One region of the Massilia sp. LjRoot122 genome, then DNA from elsewhere that is predicted to be linked to it. Evidence: riboswitches for the same ligand, from Rfam matches in the RefSeq annotation. Region 1 holds a riboswitch; each other region holds the start of a gene.

Region 1 (5,705 bases):
CCGGCCGCCGGGAGGCTTACTGCTCGCGGACCCAGGTCTGCGAACGGCCGAACATCGGCGCGCCGATGTAGCCGCGCACCTCGAGCTTGCTGCCATTGTCCCTCAGATGGGCCTTGCTCTTGTAGGTCTTGCCCTTGGACGGATCGAGGATCTCGCCGCCGGTGTATTCGTTGCCGTCTTTCTTGAGGCCCGAGAGGATGGTCATACCGATGATCGGCTGGTCCTTGCGCGCGCCTTCGCAGGCGGTGCACTTCGGGTTCTGGTCCTGGTCGGCCGGGCGGAACAGCTTCTCGATCTTGCCGGTCAGGATGCCGTTGTCCTCGGTGATGCGCACCAGCGACTTCGGCTTGCCGGTTTCGTCGTCGATCGTTTTCCAGGTGCCGGCGGCCGAGGTATTCTGCGCCATGGCAGCCGGTACGGCCAGGATCATGGCCATCAGGCTTGCGCCCATCAGTTGTCGCATGTAGGTCTCCATTGTTGTGGTCTGACGGAACCAGTGTAGCAAACTGTATTCACGGCTGGGTCATCGAAATCCGAGGAAGTATTCGAATCGTCCGGCTTGCAACAAAAAACGCGGCCGAAGCCGCGTTGTTCGTGGGTGCCGCAGCTTACGCCGCCGGCAGCTTGGCCAGCTGTTCCTGCATCTTGGCCAGCGTGGCCGAGAAGTTCGCCACGCGTTCCTTCTCCTGCTCCACCACCGCGGCCGGGGCGCGGGCGACGAAGCTTTCGTTGGACAGCTTGCCGCTGGCCTTGGCGATCTCGCCCTGCAGGCGCGCGATCTCTTTCGACAGGCGCTCGCGCTCGGCGGCGACGTCGATCTCCACCTTCAGCATCAGCTTGGTGGTGCCGACGATCGACACGGCGGCCGGCGATTCCGGCAGCGCGTCGACGATCTGGACTTCCGCCAGCTTGCCCAGCGACTGGATGTAGGGGGCGAACACCGCCATGCGGGCGCGGTCTTCCGCGTTGCCCGGCTCGACGATCAGCGGCACGCGCACCGACGGCGACAGCGACATCTCGCCGCGCAGGTTGCGGGTGGCGTCGACCAGGGCCTTGAGCTGCTCCATCAAGGCTTCCGCTTCTTCGCTCACCAGCGAAAGGTCGGCCAGCGGGTAGGGCTGGACCATGATCGAATCACCGGTTTTGCCGGCCAGTGGCGCGATGGCCTGCCACAGCGATTCGGTCACGAACGGGATGATCGGGTGGGCCAGGCGCAGGATCACTTCCAGCACGCGCAGCAGGGTGTGGCGGGTGGCGCGCTGCTGCGCTTCCGTACCCTGCTGGACCGAGACCTTGGCCAGTTCCAGGTACCAGTCGCAGTACTCGTCCCAGACGAACTTGTAGATGGCGCTGGCGATGTTGTCGAAGCGGTAGTCGGCGAAGCCCTTGGCGATCTCCAGTTCGACGCGGTTCATCAGCGAGATGATCCAGCGGTCGGCCGGCGACAGGTCTTCCGGATTCGGCTGGCTGCAATCCTTGCCCTCCGTGTTCATCATCACGAAACGGGTGGCATTCCACATCTTGTTGCAGAAGTTGCGGTAGCCCTCGCAGCGTCCGAGGTCGAAGTTGATGTTGCGGCCCAGCGAAGCGTAGCTCGCCATCGTGAAGCGCACGGCGTCGGTGCCGAAGGCCGGGATCCCTTCCGGGAATTCCTTGCGGGTGGCCTTGGCGATCTTCTCGGCGGCGCGCGGGTCCATCAGGCCGGTGGTGCGCTTGGCCACCAGCGAGTCGAGGTCGATGCCGTCGATCAGGTCGATCGGGTCGAGCGTGTTGCCCTTCGACTTGGACATCTTCTGGCCCTGCGAGTCGCGCACCAGGCCGTGCACGTACACGGTCTCGAACGGCACCTTGCCGGTGAAGTGGGTCGTCATCATTACCATGCGGGCGACCCAGAAGAAGATGATGTCGAAGCCGGTCACCAGCACCGAGGACGGCAGGAAGTGCTGCATGTCTTTGGTCTGCTCAGGCCAGCCCATGGTCGAGAAGGGCACCAGGGCCGACGAGAACCAGGTGTCGAGCACGTCGTCGTCGCGGCGCAGCGCGCCCGTGATGCCTTGCGCGGCAGCCTTGGCCTTGGCTTCTTCTTCATCGCGGGCGACCACGATATTGCCTTCGTCGTCGTACCAGGCGGGGATGCGGTGGCCCCACCACAGCTGGCGCGAGATGCACCAGTCCTGGATGTTGCCCAGCCACTGGTTGTAGGTGGTGGTCCAGTTCTCGGGCACGAACTTGATTTCGCCGTTGGCGACCTTTTCCAGCGCCACGTCGGTGATCGACTTGCCCGGATTGAAGGTCCCTTCCGGCGCCGGCTTGCTCATGGCGACGAACCACTGGTCGGTCAGCATCGGCTCGATGACGACGCCGGTGCGGTCGCCGCGCGGCACCATCAGCTTGTGCGGCTTGACCTGCTCGAGCAGGCCTTGGGCTTCGAGGTCGGCGACGATCTGCTTGCGCGCGGCGAAGCGGTCCAGGCCCTGGTACTGGCTCGGGCCGTTCTCGTTGATCTTGGCGTCGAGCGTGAAAATGTTGATCGGCGCCAGGCTGGCGCGCTGGCCCACCGCGTAGTCGTTGAAGTCGTGGGCCGGGGTGATCTTCACGCAGCCGGTGCCGAATTCCTTGTCCACGTAGCTGTCCGCGATCACCGGGATCTGGCGGCCTGTCAGGGGCAGGGTGAGCAGCTTGCCGTGCAGATGGGCATAGCGCTCGTCGGTCGGATCGACCGCCACGGCGACGTCGCCCAGCATGGTTTCAGGACGGGTGGTGGCGACGGTCAGGTGGCCCGAGCCGTCCGCCAGCGGGTACTTGATGTACCACATCGAGCCGTCTTCTTCCTGCGAGTCGACTTCCAGATCCGACACCGCCGTGCCCAGCACCGGGTCCCAGTTGACCAGGCGCTTGCCGCGGTAGATCAGGCCCTGTTCGAACAGGCGCACGAAGACTTCCGAGACGACCTTCGAGCGGGTCTCGTCCATCGTGAAGTACTCGCGCTGCCAGTCGGGCGAGGTGCCCATGCGGCGCATCTGGCCGGTGATGGTGTTGCCCGACTTTTCCTTCCACTCCCAGACCTTCTCGACGAAGGCTTCGCGGCCCAGGTCGTGGCGCGAGATCTTCTGGGCGTCGAGCTGGCGCTCCACCACGATCTGGGTGGCGATGCCGGCGTGGTCAGTGCCCGGGATCCAGGCGGTGTTGTAGCCGCGCATGCGGTAGTAGCGGGTCAGGCCGTCCATGACGGTCTGGTTGAAGGCGTGACCCATGTGCAGGGTGCCCGTCACGTTCGGCGGCGGCAGCTGGATGCTGAACGACGGCTTGCCGTCTTCCATGCTGGCGGCGAAGTAACCGCGCTGCTCCCATTCGGTGCGCCAGTATTGTTCAATGTCGGCAGGCTCGAAAGACTTGGCTAATTCCATGATGTGGTGGCGATGGTCGATAGTTAACGTTCGAAAACGACCATTATAGAGTAGGAGCCAGCCGGTGCGTTCGGCCAAGCCCACGGTCAGTCAACTTCGTCCATATGCTGTGGTTATGGATCGATAATCTTTACATATAAATAAACATGGGGCTATAATCCGCTCGCTGCCGACGGGCAGCACACGCTAGGGGTCCTGCCGGCGCGCGAAGCGTCCGGCGGGTGAGAAATACCCTCTGAACCTGATCTGGATAATGCCAGCGAAGGGAAGCTTCAAAGACATCGGCCGTGTCCGCACGCGCTTGCCGTCTGCGCCTCCTTTGCTGGCTCCTCAACAAGGAGCCACATGAATGCACCACTGAAGTTCGACGCCGCGACCGCCATGGTCGACAGCGCCGCCATCGAACCCTTCCCCAACTCGCGCAAGGTCTACATCGAAGGCAGCCGACCCGACATCCGCGTGCCGATGCGCGAAATCAGCCAGTCGCCCACGCCCGACAGCTTCGGCGGCGAGCCGAATCCACCGCTGTTCGTGTACGACACCTCGGGCCCGTACACGGATCCGACGGCCAGCATCGACGTGCGCCGCGGCCTGGCTACGCCGCGTCTGCCCTGGATCGTCGAGCGCGGCGATACCGAGGAGCTGGCCGGCCCCACCTCCGACTACGGCAAGGCACGCCTGGCCGACCCGGCGCTTGCGGCACTGCGCTTCGAGCTGCAGCGCACCCCGCGCCGTGCGCGTGCCGGGCGCAACGTCACCCAGATGCACTATGCGCGCCAGGGCATCGTCACGCCCGAGATGGAATTCGTCGCCCTGCGCGAAAACCTGCGCCGCAAGGAATACCTGGCTTCGCTCGTCGAGTCGGGCCCGGTGGGCGAGCGCATGGCCGGCCTGCTGGCGCGCCAGCATCCGGGCCAGTCCTTCGGCGCCAGCATCCCCTGCGAGATCACGCCGGAATTCGTGCGCGAAGAGATCGCCCGCGGCCGTGCCATCATCCCGGCCAACATCAACCATCCGGAAAGCGAGCCGATGATCATCGGCCGCAACTTCCTGGTGAAGATCAACGCCAACATCGGCAACTCGGCCGTGACTTCGTCGATCGGCGAGGAAGTGGAAAAGATGACCTGGGCGATCCGCTGGGGCGCCGACAACGTGATGGACCTCTCGACCGGCAAGCACATCCACGAGACGCGCGAGTGGATCATCCGGAACTCGCCGGTGCCGATCGGGACGGTGCCGCTCTACCAGGCGCTGGAAAAGGTCGGCGGCAAGGCCGAGGACCTCAGCTGGGAGATCTACCGCGATACCCTGATCGAGCAGGCGGAGCAGGGCGTCGACTACTTCACCATCCATGCCGGCGTGCGCCTGGCCTACGTGCCGATGACGGCCAAACGCCTGACCGGCATCGTGTCGCGCGGCGGTTCCATCATGGCCAAGTGGTGCCTGGCCCACCACAAGGAATCCTTCCTGTACACGCATTTCGAAGAGATCTGCGAGATCATGAAGGCCTACGACGTGTCCTTCAGCCTGGGCGACGGCCTGCGTCCGGGCTCGATCTACGACGCCAACGACGAAGCCCAGCTGGCCGAGCTGAAGACGCTCGGGGAGCTCACCCAGATCGCCTGGAAGCACGACGTGCAAACCATGATCGAAGGGCCCGGCCACGTGCCGCTGCACCTGATCAAGGAGAACATGGACCTGCAGCTGGAGCAGTGCAGCGAAGCGCCGTTCTACACTCTGGGGCCGCTGACCACCGACATCGCGCCGGGCTACGACCACATCACCTCGGGCATCGGCGCCGCCACCATCGGCTGGTACGGCACCGCCATGCTGTGCTACGTCACGCCCAAGGAGCACCTGGGCCTGCCGGACAAGGCGGACGTCAAGGACGGCATCATCACCTACAAGATCGCCGCCCATGCGGCCGACCTGGCCAAGGGCCATCCGGGCGCCCAGATGCGCGACAACGCCTTGTCGAAAGCGCGCTTCGAGTTCCGCTGGGAAGACCAGTTCAACCTCGGCCTCGACCCGGACAAGGCGCGTTCCTTCCACGACGAGACCCTGCCCAAGGATTCCGCCAAGGTAGCCCATTTCTGCTCGATGTGCGGTCCGCACTTCTGCTCCATGAAGATCACGCAGGAAGTGCGCGAGTACGCGGCCAACCAGGGCGTGGGCGAGCAGGCCGCGCTGGCCAAGGGCATGGAAGAGAAGGCGATCGAGTTCGTGCGCGGCGGCGCGAAACTGTACCGGGAGGTCTGATGACGGAGATCGAACTGAACGGCGCGCCCTACTGCCTGC
Region 2 (5,705 bases), 2.8 Mb from region 1:
GGCCGCCTACTGGGCGGCAACGAGAAGGAGACTGCTGCCGCTGCCGGCACCGATGAGGCCGCGGAAGTACAAACCGACAACATGACGGCCGAGGTGGATGCCGCCTTCTACCGCTGGCTGGTCAGATCGAGCGGCACCAACGCCAGCGCGGAAGTGGAGCAGCAGATCCTCGATGCGGTGCGCGCCCTGGTGGACGATCCCGACAAGGCCTCGGTGATGGTGCCGCGGGTACCCGAGCTGATCACGCAACTGCTCGGCGCGCTGTCGGACGAGAACATCTCGATCTCCGCGCTGTCGGCCGAGGTGGGACGCGACCTGGTGCTGGTCGCCGAAGTGATCCGCGAGGCGAATAGCGCCTATTACCGGCCGGCCAGGCCGATCGAAGCCATCGACGGCGCGGTCACGATGCTGGGCCTGAACGGCCTGCGCATGCTGCTGGCGAAAATCGCGATGCGTCCCCTGGTGCGGGTGAAGGTGCAGGGCGTGGCGCGCCAGGTGGCGCCGGTGGTCTGGCGCCACTCCGAACGCTGCGCCTTCGCCGCCAGCGTGATGGCGCCGGGACTGTCCGCCGGCGTGTTCGAATCCTACCTGGCCGGCCTGATGCAGAACGTGGGCCTGCAGGTCGCCTTCCAGGTGGCCGAGGGCCTCTGCGGCGGCAAGGTGCCGGGTTCGGGGACCTTCGGGGTCGAACTGTTCGCAGCCAGCCGCCAGCTGTCGGCGGTGATCGCCCGGCATTGGGACTTCCCCGCCGAGGTGGTCGAGGCAATCGCCTGGGCGGGCGACCCGGACGGGCCGCAGCTGGCCCAGGCCCTGGCCCAGGGCGACCGCATCGCCAAGCTGCGCCTGCTGCTCGACGCCAGCGTGATCGAAGACGACGACAGCTTCGTCACCGACGGATTGAACGGCTTCCAGCGCCGCTGCCTGGGCAAGCTGGCCGAGCTGACGGATTGAGGACGCCTGCCACGGCAAGCGTGGCAGGCAAAGCGCGTCAGAAGTCGAACTGCGCCGACACCCGGAAGGTCCGCGGTGCGCCCGGCAGCAGGTAGCCGCCCAGCGACTGCGTCACGTCGCGCCAGTAGAACTTGTCGAACACATTGTCCACGCGCGCGCGCAAGATGGTGTGCATGCCGCCCACCTTCAGTGCATACGAGGCGCCCAGCGCGGCCACGTGGTAGCCCGGGACGATGGCGCGGTTGGCCGGGTCGAAGGCCTTGCTGCCCGAGTACTGCCAGGTCGCGTCGAGCTTCAGGCCGGCCACTGCCGGCACCGCATACTCCACCCAGGCGGTCGAACGCAATTCCGGCACGTTGGTCACGCGCTTGCCTTCCACGCTGGCGTCGCCGGTGCCGGTCTGCTCCGCGTCGAGCGCCATCACCGACAGGCTGTAGTTCAGGTCGGGATTGAGCTTGCCCTGGGCCGCCAGTTCGACGCCGCGGTGGCGCTGCTGGCCGGCGCGCACGAACAGGTTGGCGCCATTCACGTACTCCAGGCCCTGGCGGATGTCGAAGGCGGCGGCCGACAGCATCACGGCCTGGTTGACGATGCCCTTGACGCCCAGCTCCACCTGCTTCGAGCGGCTCGGCGGCAGCACGCTGTCTTCGTTGGCGGTGCCCATCTCGGCGATGCCGCCGTGCTGCAGGCCGTGGCTCAGCGAGCCGTAGACGCTCCAGTCGCGCGCCGGCTTGTAGACCAGGGCCACGCTCGGCAGCACGAAGCTGTCATCAGCGTGCACCCAGCCCTGTTCGATCTCGGCCAGTTCGTCGCGCTTGAGCTTCACCCAGCGCAGGCCGGTGTGCAGCGTGAGGCCTTCCGACAGCGTGGCCACGTCCTGCACGAACAGCGCGCCTTCGCGGTCGTTGCGGCGCTCCATCACCGGACCGGTGCGCGGATTGCCCGGCGCCGGATCGACGACCAGCTTGTTCCAGATGTTGCTGTAGCCGGCGTAGTCGTAGACATAGGTGCCGAAGCTGTCGTGGCGCTCCGACATCGCCGCGCCGACAGTCAGCTGGTGGCGCACGGCGCCCGTGGCGAAGCGGCCCTGCAGCATGGCCTGCGCGCCCCACGGCGTCTTGCGCTCGCCGACGCTCTGGTAATCGTAGACGTCGTAGTCGCCGTTCGAGCAGTAGCCCGGATAGAAGCCGTCGCCCTCGTTGCTGCAGCCGTAGGGGAAGGCGGTGTAGTCGTCGCGCTTGAACCAGTGCTTGTTGGCGTTGACGGTCGCGGTCCAGTCGGGATTGAGGCGGTATTCGAAGCGCAGCCCCAGGTTGCTGCTGTCGGTCTCGACCGGCTTGGTCCAGGGCTGGTCGTTCAGCAGGGTCTTGGGCGAAATGCCGGTCGGCAGGACTTCGTTGCGCAGCAGCTGGTAGCCCGGCGCGGTGATTTGCGACTTGTGCTGGTGGTCCAGGTCCAGCTGCAGTAGGGCGTTCGGGCTGATCTGCCAGTCGAAGGCGCCCGACACGAACTGGCGCTCGCCGTCGGCGCCGCGCACATAGGATTTGATGTCTTCGGCCGCGGCATTGATGCGGTAGCCGAAACGGCGGTCGTCGAAGCGGCCGCCCAGGTCGATCGCGCCGTGCAGGGTGCCGCGTTCGCTCACTTCCACCAGCGCCGAGCGCAGCGGCGCATTGGTCGGGCGCTTGGTGACGAAGTTGACCATGCCGCCCGGCGCCGCGACGCCGGCCTGCAGGCCGGCCAGGCCGCGCAGCACTTCGATGCGTTCCTTGTTCTCCAGCGGGATCTGGGTGTCGGCGGGGATCGCGATGCCGTCCTTGCGGTAGCTGCTGGCGTTGTCGAGGGCGAAACCGCGGATCGAGAACTGCTCGGCATAGCCGACCGCGTTGTAGGCATCGCCGACCGAGGCGTCGAAGCGCGCGGCGTCGCTCACGTTGCGAATCGACAGGTCCAGCATCTGGGTGCGGTTGATGGCGGTGATCGAGGCCGGGGTGTCGAGCAGCGGCGACTCGGAGAAACCACCGATGCTGGCGCGGTCGCTGGCGACCCAGCGGCTGCCGGTGACCACCACCGAGGCGACGCCTTCGGTTTGCTGTGCGGATGCGGTAAGGGAGAAGGCCTGCAGGATGGCGCAGGCAAGAACGGAGTGCTTCAGCTTGAAAGTCATGGTTTGCTCGTCTTCGCGCGCCACGGCAAAGCGGCGCGCTGCTTTTGATGAAAAAGCCGGAGCCAACGTGGGGGAAGGGCAAACAAATTGGGAACTGCGTTGCGCTTTCCTTCGCTGGCATTATCCAGATCAGGTACGAAGGGTATCTCTCACCCGGCAGCGCGACCTTGCGCGCACCAGGACCCCTAGCGAGGCGGCAGTGTACCACGGACCCGGGCGGGCGTGGTGAATGTGGCAAGGGCCGGCGGCCGCCGGCCCTGTGCTTACTTGGGCGCCAGGCTGGACACTTTCAGGTCCAGCACCTTCAGGCGCGCCACGGCGTTGCTGTTCTTCGGGTTGAGTTCCAGCGAACGGCGGTAGCTGCGCACGGCATCTTCCTTGTAGCCCGCCGCTTCCTGCGCTTCGCCCAGGCTGTCGAACAGGTTCGCATCCTCGGGCAGGAGGCGGGTGCCGAAGCTGAAGATGGCGATGGATTCGGCATGCATGCCGTCGCGCAGCAGCTCGTAGCCCCAGGAATTGATCGCGTCCGGGCCGAGCTTGAAGCTGGCGCCGCGCGCCTGCATGTCCTGGTAGAGCTCGAAGGCCTGGTCGAATCCGCGTTCGGCCAGCTGGCCGGCGAAGTTCTCGTGGGTCGGCGCCAGGCCGCTGCCGCGTTTCGCTTCCATCGTGATCATGCGCTTCGGTGCGCCGTTGGCCTCGGGCCGGTTGGCCAGGAAGGCCTGCGCTGCCTTGTCGCCTTTCAGGTAGGCGTCGAGGAAGCGATGCACGTAGCGCGCCATCCAAGCATGCGCGGCGCGGACCTCGTCCCGGTCGTAGTCGGCGAAATCGCTGGCGCGGGCGAAGCGCAGCCCGTCCGCCGCGAAGTGCTGGTGCAGCATCGGATGCATCGTGGCCACGAACACGTCGGAGTAGCTCATCCGGTTCAGCAGGCTGAAGGCCGTGCTCTTTTCGCTGCGGTTCAGGGCCTCGATCGAGCGGGGGCGCTGGGCCAGGTAGAGCAGCGGCAGCGGCAGGCGCGCCGGGGTCACGTAGGGCACCGCGGCCTTGCCGCCGTCCACGAACTGGGGGAAATAGCGGACCGAGCCGTCGATGCTGACCAGCGCCTTGATGCGGTCGTCGCGGGCGGCGGCCAGCACATTGGCCAGGCCGCCCCAGCTGAAACCCGCCACCGCGAGGCGCTCCATGTCCGCCTGCGGCAGCGCGGCGGCCTGGGCGATCAGCCAGGCGATGTCGGCCGCCTGCGTTTCCAGGCCTTCGACATCGTCCGTCATCGCACGCGTACGTGCGCCCTGCGAGGCGCTGGACAGCACGATATAGCCCTGGCTGGCCAGGTATTCGCACAGGTCGGCATTCTCGGCCGCGCTGGCGCTGAAGCTGGGCGCGTAGATCAGCACCGGGAAGCGGCCACCCCGTGCCGGCGCGTCCAGCGTTGCCAGCATCGGCTGCGCCAGCTCCCGCTGCACGGCCTCCTTGCCGATCGCCCCGGCGAACTGCGCGAGCTGCTGTGCGCTGCGGCGCTTCAGCTCGTCAGGGGAGAGGTCGAAGCCGGATTCCGTGACACTTGTTGCGAGGTAATCGCCGAAGCTGAGCGGCCGTCCGGCGCGCACGGCCGGGTACCACACCAGCACCTGCATCGGACGCGCCCGTTCGCCGCTCGCCGGCTTGCCGGTGGTGAGCGAGACACGGGTCTTGTAGACGCGCGCGTGGTCGTACTGCTTGAGCACCTTGAGGCCGACCGGAAGCGGGCCGGGTTCGGGTATCAGGGGTGTGGCCTGGGCGGCGGGCAGGGCGCAGAACAGCAGGGCGGACAACAGCGCGGATAGAAAGGCAGTCGGCAGGCGGGTCATGGCGTGTGGAGGCGTTGGCAGGGCGCCCAGTATAGGAGGGGACCCCGGCGCCATGTCTCTCCAATTCTCACCGCGGCATCCGCCGCTCCCGGACCGTGGTATCAGGCTTCGGCCGTGGCCGGCGCCGTCGCCGTGCGCGCCTGCGCGCTGGCTGCCGGCACCATGTGGCGCAGCATCGTGCTGCGGGTGGAGTCGCCGATGGCGCGCCAGAACTCGCGGCGCTGGGCGGCGCGCTTGCGGTGCTTGGACGGCATGTCGGCCAACGGCTTGAGGTAGAAGGGCAGGCGGATCAGGTAGCTGCGGCCCGGCATCTCGACGCCGCCCAGGATCTTCCAGAAGCCGTCATAGGCGTTCTCGAAGTGCTTGACGTCGACGGGATTGTAGGCGACGTGCGAGGTGCACTTGATGGCCGCCACCTGGTCGATGCCCAGCGCCTGGGCCACGCCCTGCATCGCGGCGAAGCAGAAGAAGCTCGGCGAGTTGTTGGGGAAGGCTTCCTCGAAGGCGTCGAAGGCGGCGCCGGAATCGGTCCAGCGGCCCTGGTTGCGGGTGACGAAGGGAACGGTCGGCAGGTCGACGCCCGCCAGTTGCCCGTCCACCCAGGTATAGGAGAGGCGGTGCAGGTACTTGCCGTCGGCGACCAGCGAGATGGTGAGGTCGCCCTCGGCATCGTGGCGCGGCGCCATCTCGAGGCGCAGGAGGAAAGCATGCTCGCCGCCTTCGTGCTGCGACTGATGCTG
Region 3 (5,705 bases), 310 kb from region 1:
CTTCGTGGTGGCGGAACGCAGCATTCCGCTCGAGACCGAACTGGCCAAATACCTGCCGCCGGCTACCGTCGCGGAACTGCTGGCGGGCGGCGACATCCCTGCTGCGCTGATGTCCATGCAGAGCCGCGCCATCCGCGGTCTCTACCTCGCCCAAGGACTGCCGGTGCTGCATCACACCGAGATGCAGAAGACCCTCAAGGACCTGATCGACCAGCATGCGCGTGCGCAGCGGATCAAGAATTTCCCTTATCCGCGCCAGTACACCATCGTCAATTCATTGTTCGTGTGGCTGTTTGCCCTGCTGCTGCCCCTCGGGATGGTGCGCGAGTTCGCCCAGCTGCCCGCACCCGCCCTGCTGGAGGGCCAGATGGGCTGGTTCGCCGTGCCGTTCAGCGTCCTGGTCGCCTGGATGTACCTGGCGCTCGACCAGGTCGGCGAAAGTACCGAGAATCCCTTCGAAGGCGGCGCCAACGACGTCCCCATCACCCATATGTCGCGCGCGATCGAGCAGGAATTGCTGGCGCTGCTGGGATCGGCGCCCGACCGCAGCGCGCCGCCGTCCGACGGGCACATCCTTCTCTAGGCGCGCCCGCTCACACCTTTGCCAGCTGGCGCCGGTATTCCGAGGGTGTGAGGCCCAGGTTGCGCTGGAAGCTGACGCGCATCCGGTCTTCGTCGCCGAAACCGCATTGCAGGGCGATCTGGTCCAGCTTGCGCTGCGATTGTTCCAGCATCCGCCGCGCCGCTTCGACCCGGAACAGTTCGACCGCCTTGCCCGGCGAACGGCCGGTCCTGCTTTTGTAGACCCGGGAAAAATTGCGGGCGCTCATGCGCGCGCGTTCGGCCAGCAGCTCGACGCTCAGGTCGGCATTGTGGAGGTTGTCGAGGATCCAGGCATGCAGCACGTCAAAACCGGCGCTGTCGCGCGCCTGCGCCCGCAGCAGCTCGCTGTGCTGCGACTGTCCGCCGGGACGCTTCATGAACACCACCAGGTCGCGCGCCAGGTCCATGGCGACGGCCCTGCCGCAATCCTCCTCGACCAGGGCGAGCGCCAGGTCGATGCCCGCGGTCACGCCGGCCGAGGTCCAGACCCGGTCCTGGCGGATGAAGATGGCATCCCGGTCGACCGTGAGGGAGGCGAAGCGCTGCTCCAGCAGGTCCGACATGGCCCAGTGCGTGGCGGCGCGCCTGCCGTCCAGCAGTCCGGCTTCGGCCAGCAGAAAGGCGCCGGTGCATACCGATGCGGTGCGCCGCGCACGCGGCGCTGCCTGCCGCAGCCAGGCGATGCTCGCATCCAGCTGGTCCAGCAGGCCGGCGATCCCGGAGGATCCGGGCACGACGATGGTGTCGATGGCGCGCTGGTCGAATGCGGAGACCGGCAGCGTATCGATCACGACGCCTTCTTCCGTGCGCACCGGGCCGCCGTGCAGGCTCACCGTCTGCAATTCGTAGGGAAGCAGCTCACGCCCGCCCAGGTGGCGTTGCGCGGCCCAGAACACGGTCTGCGGACCGGTCAGGTCGAGCAGCCCCGTCCCGGGAAAGGCAAGGAACAGGATGAGCGGGGGCTGGCGGGTGGGTAGCATGGCGAAGGAGAATGCGGCATCGACCCCGGCATCTTACCGGATCGTGAAGGCGACCTGCACCTCCGGCTTGCGCCCCGAAATGATATCGGCCAGCGCCCGCCCGGAGCCGCAGGCCATGGTCCAGCCCAGCGTGCCGTGCCCGGTATTCAGGTACAGGTTCGGATACCGCGTCGCGCCGATGTAGGGGACGTTCGATGGCGTCAGGGGCCGCAGGCCAGCCCAGTAACGCGCACGCTCGTAAGCGCAGGCGCCGGGAAAGAGTTCGCGCACGCGCCGGGTAATCGCCTCGCAGCGCACCATGTTCAGCGCACGCGAATAGCCGTCAAGCTCGCAGGTTCCGGCGACGCGCAGGCGCGCTCCGAGCCGCGATAGCACCAGTTTGTGGCCGTCGTCGGTGAGCGACACCGTCGGCGCCGCGGCCGCGTCGATGACCGGATAGGTCGCCGAGTAGCCCTTGCCGGGATAGATCATCAGCCGGATGCCCAGCGGCGCCAGCAACGCGGGCGAAAAACTGCCGAGTGCGACGACGAAGGCGTCGGCATCCAGCACCCCGTGCCGGCCTTCGCCGTCGATGAGCTCCACGCCGCTGATCTTTCCCGCCTCGGCCAGCAGGCGCGTCACGCTCGTGTTGTAGCGGAAGCGGATGCCCGCGGCTTCGCCCCTGGCTGCCAGTTGCTTCGTGAAGGCGTGCACGTCGCCCGACTCGTCGCTGGCGGTAAAGTCGCCGCCCACCAGCCGGACACGCGCTCCCGCCAGCGCGGGTTCGATGCGCAGCACCTCATCGGCGTCGATCGTCATGCGCGGGCAGCCCAGTTCGCGCATCGCCGCCGCGGCGCGGCAGGCACGGTCGAACTCGCGCTGGTCGGTATACACATGCAGGATGCCGCGCGCCAGGTGATCGTAGTCGATCCCGGTCTCGGCCCGCAGGGCCTGCAGGCTGCGGCGGCTGTAATCGGCGATGGCGACGATCCGGCGCAGATTGGCGGCCACCCGCGCCGGCCGGCATTCGCGCACGAACTGCAGGCACCAGCGCCATTGCAGCGGATCGGCGCGCAGGCGGAACAGCAGCGGTGCGTCTTCGCGGCCGAGCGAGCGCAGGACCTTGAGCAGGCCGGCAGGGTTGGCCCAGGGCTCGGCATGCGACACCGAAATCTGGCAACCATTCGCAAAGCTCGTTTCCTGCGCCGGTCCCGGCTGGCGATCGAGCACGGTGACCTCATGCCCTGCCTGCCGCAAGTACCATGCGCAGGCGGTGCCGACCACGCCGGCTCCCAGCACAATGACTTTCATCGGATCCTTGTGTGCGTCTCGGGCGCCTGGGCAGGATCGGGCAAGGGAGTGGTTGGATGCGGCATGACCGGCATCGCCACGCTTCCCTTCGCTGGCATTATCCAGATCAGGTTCCGAGGGTATGTCTCACCCACGGCGCGCGTTCGCGCGGCGCAGGACCCCTAGCGTTTGCCCTTGTAGGGCGCAAGTATTCTATCTCGTTCCAAATGTGTCTGCGGAGAACGACGCGCAAATACTTCTGCCGATTCGTCCCGTGCGCGCCAAATGGGGCGCATAGTGTCCTGTGTTCGCTCGATGCTTTCCCGATCCTGCATCTTCGCAGCAATCCGCTGCCTCCCCCTCGACCCGCCCTTCTGCCGCTCCCGATCCATCGGGACCGTGCCCTCATGCGGCTCGACACCGACAAGGACTTCCATGTTCCCTTATTCCCCTTCCAGCAATCCCGCCCTCCGCTCCCATGTGGATTCCCAGCTCGCCTGGTTCAATGACCTGAACAAGACCCTGACAGGGTCCTTCCAGGCCGTGTGCGAAGCCAACCTCAAGCTCGGCCAGAGCATGATCGAAGAAACCATGAGCGCCAGCAAGCGCATGCTGTCGAGCGAGCGTCCTTTCGACGCCATGGGTGCGGCCGCGGCCCATGCCCAGCCGGCTTCCGACAAGCTGCGCGCCTACCAGCAGCATCTCTCGCGCCTGGCGGCCGAGGTCCACGTCGAACTGGCCCGCGTCGCCGAGCAGCACGGTCCGGAAACCTCGCGCACCGCCCACGCCCTGGCGGACGACGTGACGCGTGCCGCCACCGAAGAAAGCGCGCGCAGCATGCGCCAGCAGGAAGAAGTACTGAAGACCTTCCGCGATCCCTTCCAGCCGGCGGATGCGCAACGCGGCAACGGCGGTGGCAACGGCCATGCCCATGCCGCGGCGAACCTGCATGCCGAGCGCGCCAACGCGAGCGCCGGCAGCGGCGCCAGCATGCAGTTCGACGGACTTGCCGACAACGGTTCCGTGCAGGGCCACGTCCAGGGACCGGCCGTGCAGCCGGCCCCGCAGGCGGGCAACAAGCCGCCGCGCAAACCGGGCTGAGTGGGTACGACGAGGCGCTTGCCGGGGCGAAGCGCGCCGCTGTGAACTTCCGCGCATTTTCCGCCGCGCGGATCGGGCATGATGGCGGCATCGACACTCTGCCTCCATCGCTCCCATGACGCTTCCGGCAAAGACCCTCCTCGCAGCACTGTTCCTCCTGGCCGGCGCCGCAACTGCCATCCCAGCCTCGGCATGCCGGATATACACGCCGGAGGAAGCCGCCCGCAGGCAGCAGGAAGCTGTGGCCGAGACGAAGGCGCAGTTGCTGGCGCTGAAGGACGAGGCGGACCTGGTCTTCGTCGGGCGCATTGCCATGCTCACGTCCCAGGAAGAGACCCTGCCCTCAAGCTCGCCGATCCCCCACCTTGTGCAGGTCTACGGCGCCACCTTCGACCTGGTCGAGGACATCAAGGGAAAGTACGCGGCCCAGCAGGTGCTGAGCTTCACCAGGGACAAGACCCGGGTCGTCATCGGCTGCACGAGGGACATCCGCGACAGCCTGCCGCGCGCGAACGGCACCGGCGATATGTACCTGGTGTATGCCAGGGCCGGCAAGATCCTGCGGGCCAACCGCATGCCGGAGTGGGAACTGATGAACGGGCGCCAGGAAGCCGAGTTCCTGCGCACCGCGAAATAGGAAGGGCCGCTCAGGCGGCCTTGTTCGCCACGTACTGCTCGTAACCACGCGCCCGCAGCGCACAGGCCGGGCAGCTGCCGCAGCCATGGCCCCATGGATGCGCGGCGCCGCGCTCGCCCAGGTAGCAGGTGTGGGTGTCGAAGCGGATCAGGTCCACCAGCGCCTCGCCGCCGCAATCCTGGGCCAACTGCCAGGTCTCGGCCTTGTCGATCCACATCAGGGGGGTCTCGACCTTCAGCCGCGTGGCCATGCCGAGATTCAGCGCCACCTGCAGCGCCTTCATGGTGTCGTCGCGGCAGTCCGGATAGCCCGAGAAGTCGGTCTCGCACATGCCGCCCACCAGCACGGTCAGGCCGCGGCGGTAGGCCACCGTGGCCGCCACCGTCATGAACAGCAGGTTCCGGCCCGGCACGAAAGTGTTCGGCAGGCCGTTCTCCTGCATCGCGATGGCCACGTTGCTGGTCAGGGCCGTGTCCGAGATCTTGGAGATCAGGGACAGGTCGATCATGTGGTCCTCGCCCAGCCTGGCATCCCAGTCCGGATTGAGTGCGCGCATTTTGGACAGCAGGGTCGGGCGCACTTCCAGCTCGATGGCGTGGCGCTGGCCGTAGTCGAAGCCGATGGTCTCCACGCGCGCATAGCGCTGCAGGGCCCAGGCGAGGCAAGTGGTGGAATCCTGGCCGCCGCTGAAGAGGACGAGCGCGGTGTCGTTGGTAGGCATGATCGGGTTCGTGGACAGAGGAAACCGCGAATTCTGGCATAAAACAGGGCGCTACGTCAGCTCCGCAAACCCCGCACCGCTGGGCTTAGCGTCCGTCACCGTTTTTGCCAATCCGTTAAGATTGCCATGAACTTACCCTACGGAGCGCCATGTTTCCTGCAAGATCGAATTCCCGCCGCCTGCGTCCCCTGCCCCGCCTCTTCATGGGAATGGGCGCCCTGGTATTTGCGACCGCAGTCTACGCACAGGAAAGCACACGGGGAATCGACTACCAGGTACGCATCGACGCCCCGCGCCAGATCGAGAACATGCTCGAGGATAACCTCGACCTGATGCGCTGGCGCGGCAACCCGCGCGTCGACATGGAACAGCTGCAGCGCCTGGTCAAGGAAGC

The links. Region 1 has a riboswitch for thiamine pyrophosphate ahead of thiC (phosphomethylpyrimidine synthase ThiC). Riboswitches for the same ligand answer to the same signal wherever they lie in the genome.
Region 2: linked by a shared signal. The riboswitch ahead of ACSQ25_RS08195 (TonB-dependent siderophore receptor) and the one ahead of thiC (phosphomethylpyrimidine synthase ThiC) in region 1 are both predicted to bind thiamine pyrophosphate.
Region 3: linked by a shared signal. The riboswitch ahead of ACSQ25_RS21920 (D-amino acid dehydrogenase) and the one ahead of thiC (phosphomethylpyrimidine synthase ThiC) in region 1 are both predicted to bind thiamine pyrophosphate.

Annotation. Positions count from the first base shown of each region.
Region 1 is NZ_CAXUPB020000001.1:4,673,464-4,679,168, reverse strand. It holds gene ACSQ25_RS20535 (DUF2147 domain-containing protein) at 17-463, opposite strand; gene ACSQ25_RS20530 (valine--tRNA ligase) at 609-3,407, opposite strand; TPP riboswitch at 3,586-3,692, shown strand; gene thiC (phosphomethylpyrimidine synthase ThiC) at 3,753-5,666, shown strand; gene thiS (sulfur carrier protein ThiS) at 5,666-5,705, shown strand, end outside.
Region 2 is NZ_CAXUPB020000001.1:1,856,028-1,861,732, forward strand. It holds gene ACSQ25_RS08190 (HDOD domain-containing protein) at 1-951, shown strand, start outside; gene ACSQ25_RS08195 (TonB-dependent siderophore receptor) at 989-3,118, opposite strand; TPP riboswitch at 3,208-3,315, opposite strand; gene ACSQ25_RS08200 (CocE/NonD family hydrolase) at 3,382-4,965, opposite strand; gene ACSQ25_RS08205 (DUF535 family protein) at 5,067-5,705, opposite strand, start outside.
Region 3 is NZ_CAXUPB020000001.1:4,987,337-4,993,041, forward strand. It holds gene ACSQ25_RS21910 (bestrophin family protein) at 1-583, shown strand, start outside; gene ACSQ25_RS21915 (GlxA family transcriptional regulator) at 594-1,583, opposite strand; gene ACSQ25_RS21920 (D-amino acid dehydrogenase) at 1,617-2,978, opposite strand; TPP riboswitch at 2,940-3,046, opposite strand; gene ACSQ25_RS21925 (phasin family protein) at 3,288-3,953, shown strand; gene ACSQ25_RS21930 (hypothetical protein) at 4,069-4,590, shown strand; gene queC (7-cyano-7-deazaguanine synthase QueC) at 4,601-5,311, opposite strand; gene ACSQ25_RS21940 (autotransporter assembly complex protein TamA) at 5,461-5,705, shown strand, end outside.